2 regions of the Cupriavidus sp. UME77 genome follow, and region 2 is predicted to be linked to the other one. Evidence: riboswitches for the same ligand, from Rfam matches in the RefSeq annotation. Region 2 holds a riboswitch; the other holds the start of a gene.
What was found. Region 2 has a riboswitch for glycine ahead of A9975_RS35730 (D-amino acid dehydrogenase). Riboswitches for the same ligand answer to the same signal wherever they lie in the genome.
Positions count from the first base shown of each region.

Region 1: another riboswitch for glycine. It lies ahead of gcvT (glycine cleavage system aminomethyltransferase GcvT); the one in region 2 lies ahead of A9975_RS35730 (D-amino acid dehydrogenase).

Region 1 is NZ_LZZU01000046.1:97,527-99,922, forward strand. Features, by position in the region: gene A9975_RS18365 (UvrD-helicase domain-containing protein) at 1-766, opposite strand, end outside; glycine riboswitch at 1,001-1,088, shown strand; glycine riboswitch at 1,110-1,266, shown strand; gene gcvT (glycine cleavage system aminomethyltransferase GcvT) at 1,365-2,396, shown strand, end outside.
Region 2 is NZ_LZZU01000092.1:37,450-39,845, reverse strand. Features, by position in the region: gene A9975_RS35730 (D-amino acid dehydrogenase) at 1-1,267, opposite strand, end outside; glycine riboswitch at 1,436-1,532, opposite strand; gene A9975_RS35725 (hydrolase) at 1,631-2,317, opposite strand.

The sequences.
Region 1 (2,396 bases), on a different contig from region 2:
GGTCGTCGTCGCCCACCGCGGTGAAGGCCGGCGCGCGCAGGTGCGAGCCGCCGGCGAGCTGCTTGAGCAGCTGGTACTGGCAGGCGTTGGTGTCCTGGTACTCGTCCACCAGGAAGTAGCGCAGCCGGTTCTGCCAGCGCAGGCGCACCTCTTCGTTGCGCGCGAACAGCTCCGCCGGCAGGCGGATCAGGTCGTCGAAGTCCACGGCCTGGTAGGCATGCAGCGTAGCCACGTAGTTGCGGTAGATCAGCGCCGCCTGGTGATCGTCGGGGTTGTCGGCCTGGGCGATGGCGGTCTCGGGATCGACCATGCCGTTCTTCCACAGCGAGATGGTGCTCTGCACGCTGCGGATCAGCTTCTTGTCGGTGGAGGCGAGCTGCTCCTGCACCATGCCAAAGCAATCGTCCGAGTCCATGATGGAGAAGCGCGGCTTCAGGCCCACGTGCTCGGCCTCGGCGCGCAGGATCTGCACGCCCAGCGAGTGGAAGGTGCTCACCGTGATCTGCTTGATGGGAATGCGCTTGCCCTCGCGCGTGGTCTTGCCTTCCATCAGCTTGGCGATCCGCTCCTGCATCTCCTTGGCGGCCTTGTTGGTGAAGGTCACCGCGGCGATGTGCTTGGGCTGGAAGCCCTTGTCCTCGATCAGGTGCGCGATTTTCTGCGTGATCACCCGGGTCTTGCCCGAGCCGGCGCCGGCGAGCACCAGGCAGGGGCCGTCGAGGTAGCGAACGGCTTCGGATTGGGCAGGGTTGAGTCCGTGGGTCATGCGAGGGCTGGTGGTGATGCTGGGTGGCGGGATGGCCGGCAAGGCGGGCGCGGGCTTTTGCGCATGGCAAAGGCAGCACATGCACGGGCGCGGCCAAGGCCACGGGTGAAGCCTGCGGCACAGCAAAAGCCATCGGAGCCGCAGATGTTAACACGCCGGCCAGCCGGCCCGCGGCTGCGCCCGGGCTGGCGCGCGAGCGCGTTGACAAGCCCCCGAGGCTGGCTGTAGAGTCGCGCCATCCGACCGGGAGAGCGCGCAGATCTTGCGCCGCCGAAGGGGTATCACCCGAAAACTCTCAGGCACCATGGACTGGTTGGATCGGCTTGCAACATGCACACGATGCACGCCGTACTCTGGAGAGCGGCACCCGCCACTGATCGATTCCGTCGACAGCCTTGGTGAGCGTGCCCACCGAAGGGGCGCGCAAGGTTTGGATTTCCGGCAGTTCAATTGGGATCCCGCCTTGTAATCTCTCAGGTATCGAGGACAGAGGGGTCATCCGCCGCAGCGGATCTGGCAGCGCTATGGCGCGCCGAATCCTGCGGCGGATGGCCCTTTTTCGTTTTCGAACCGAGATTTGCCTTCCCCCGAGGATTCCATGACGCTCCAGGCCACGCCCCTCAACGCCATCCACCGCGCACTCGGCGCCCGCATGGTCGACTTCGGCGGCTGGGACATGCCGGTCAACTACGGCTCCCAGATCGAGGAACACCATGCCGTGCGCAGCGATGCCGGCATGTTCGACGTCTCGCACATGTGCGTGGTCGACCTCAAGGGCGCCAATGTGCGCCCCTTCCTGCGCGGCCTTCTGGCCAACAACGTCGACAAGCTGCAAACGCCGGGCAAGGCGCTGTACTCCTGCATGCTGGATGAGAAGGGTGGCGTCATCGACGACCTGATCGTCTATTTCTTCGCCGAGGACTATTTCCGCCTGGTGGTGAACGCTGGCACCGCCAACAACGATATCGAATGGATCGCCGCACGCAACGCCGCCACCAATAGCGGCGTGCGCATCACGCCGCGTCGCCACGACAATGCGCCCGACGGCGTGGACCCGCTGGCCATCGTTGCGGTGCAGGGCCCGAATGCCCGCGCCAAGGTGTGGAGCGCCTTCCCCTCGACGCAACCCAGCGAAGCCCTGAAGCCGTTCAACGCCGTGGTGGTGCAGGATCCCGCCCTTGGCGAAGTCATGGTGGCACGCACCGGCTATACCGGCGAAGACGGGTTCGAGCTGGTAGTGCCAGCCGAGAACGTGGCCGGCCTGTGGGAAAAGCTGATCGCCGAGGGCGTGCGCCCGGCGGGCCTGGGCGCGCGCGACACGCTGCGCCTGGAGGCCGGCATGAACCTGTACGGCCAGGACATGGATATCCACACCTCGCCGCTCAACGCCGGCCTGGGCTGGACCGTGGACCTGCAAAGCGAACGCGACTTCACCGGCAAGGCTGCCCTGGTCGCCGGTGGCAAGACCCAGCAGTTCGTCGGGCTGATCCTGCGCCCGGCCAACGGAAAAGCAGGCGGCGTGCTGCGCGCCCACCAGAAGGTCATTACCCCTGCTGGCGAAGGCGAAATCACCAGTGGCACCTTCAGCCCCTCGCTGTCCCAATCCATCGCTTTTGCCCGCCTGCCGCTC
Region 2 (2,396 bases):
ACGGGGTCACCAGCGCCACCGCGTCCTGCAGGCCATGTGCACGCCTGGCGCCCATGGCCTGCTGCACCACATCGCCGATCATGTCCGCAGTGACCGCCGACAGCGTCCATCCCAGGTGGCCGTGGCCGGTGTTGTAGAACACGCAGGACGCACGGCCCCGGCCCACGCGCGGCAGCATGGTAGGCATCATCGGCCGCAGTCCGGCCCAGGGCACCACGCTGCGCGTGCTGACACCGGGGAAGCACTGGTTGACCCACTCCACCAGCGGACGGATGCGGTCAGCGCGGATGTCGCGGTTGTAGCCATTGAACTCTGCCGTGCCCGCCACGCGGAAGCGATCAACGCCCAGGCGGCTGGTGACCAGCTTGGTTTCGTCGTCGAGCAGGCTCACGACGGGCGCGGCCGCCTGGCTTTGCGCATCGTTCAGGTTGACGGTGATCGAATAGCCCTTGACCGGATAGATATTGACGCGATCGCCAAGGCTGGCCGCCAGCGCCCGGCTGGCCGTGCCGGCACAGACGACCACGCCGTCGAACACGCGCGATTCGGCCTGCTGGCCGTCGCCGCTGACGATGGTGACCTGCCGGCCATCGGTGCTGACCGACTGGACATCCTGGTTGTACAGGCAACGCACGCCCAGGCGGTCGATGGCCACAGCCATGCCGCTGGTGAACTTGTGGATGTCGCCAGTGGAGTCGCTCTGGGTGAAATAGCCACCGTAGTACTGTCCGGCCAGGGTCGGCTCGATGGCGCGCATTTCTTCCGGCGTGACAGCGTGGCGCTCCAGCCCGCCCTCGGCCAGCAGCTTCGACACCCTGCCTGCATGCTCGAAGCCCGCCTTGTCGCGATAGATATGGAGGATGCCTTCCTTCTTCAGGTCGAAATCGATGCCTTCGGCCGCCGCCCAGGAAAACAGGTGGTCGCGCGCGGCAATCGCCAGGCGCGTGGTCTCGATGGTGTTCTTGCGGTAATGGGGAATAGCGGCGATGAACTCGGCGAACCAGGACAGCTTGTGCCAGCTCGGGCGCGGGTTGACCAGCAGCGGCGCATCGCTCTTGAGCATCCACTTGATGCCCTTGAGGATGGTGGACCAGTGTGTCCAGACTTCAGCGTTGGAAGCGGAAAGCTGGCCGCCGTTGGCAAACGAGGTTTCCATGGCGGCATAGCGGTGTTTTTCGAGCAGGGTGACCGAGAAACCGCGTTTGGCGAGCGCGTAGGCAGTGGTCACGCCGGTGATGCCACCACCGATAACGGCAATTGTTTTCATCTCTATGGTTCCAGGACGTCGGATGGGAGCCTCTTGCGCGGCATGCGCAAAAGACGCCCCCTCTGTCCTTGACCTGAGAGATTCACGATACGCCACTTTGGGAGTGACGGGGATCGCTTGCTCCTTCGGTACCGCCGGCTGACGAGCGCCGGGGTTCTTCAGAGTTCACACGTGATACCGGTCCTTTTGCCTGAGAGTTTCCGGGGCGGTTGCTCCTTCGGCGCTGCCCGGCGCATGGCCAGGCAGTCTCTCCCGATATCAACTTTGCATGATGCCGCCGGGCAATACCAGGTGACATGGCTCGGAACTTTAGCACTAGTCTGACTGCCTGGGGAATTTCCCTGCGGGTTCAGGCCGGGAATATCAGCGGGCCGGAACCGGGGCAAGCGACGCGTGCGGCGTGGCGGTACGTTGCTCGGCCTTGTGCACCATGGTGTAGGCGTAGTCCACGCCCATGCCGTAAGCGCCCGAGTGTTCCTTGACCAGCTTCATCACGGCGTCATAGCTATCACGGTGCGCCCAGTCGCGCTGCCATTCGAGCAGCACCTGCTGCCAGGTCACCGGCACCACGCCGGCCTGCACCATGCGCTGCATGGCGTAGTCGTGCGCTTCCTTGCTGGTGCCGCCGGAAGCGTCGGCCACCATATAGATCTCGTAGTCGCTGTCGTGCATCGCCGACAGCGCGAAGGTGGTGTTGCAGACCTCGGTCCACAACCCGGCCACGATGATCTTCTTGCGACCGTTGGCGGCCAGCGCATCGCGCACCTTCTGGTCGTCCCACGAGTTCATCGAAGTGCGTTCCAGCGTTTGCTGGCCGGGGAATACGTCAAGCAGTTCGGGGTAGGTATAGCCGGAGAAAGACTCGCTCTCCACCGTGGTGATGGTGGTCGGGATATTGAAGATCCTGGCCGCCTTGGCCAGGCCCACCGCGTTGTTCTTCATCGCCTGGCGGTCCATCGACTGCACGCCGAAGGCCATCTGCGGCTGGTGGTCGATGAAGATCAGCTGGCTGTTTTGCGGGGTCAGGACTTCGAGCTTAGCGTTGGTCATGATTTCTCTCCTTGGCTACCTGGCTATTTGGCTATTTGGCCGTTTGGCCGTTTGGTTGAATTATTTAGAACGTCGTCTT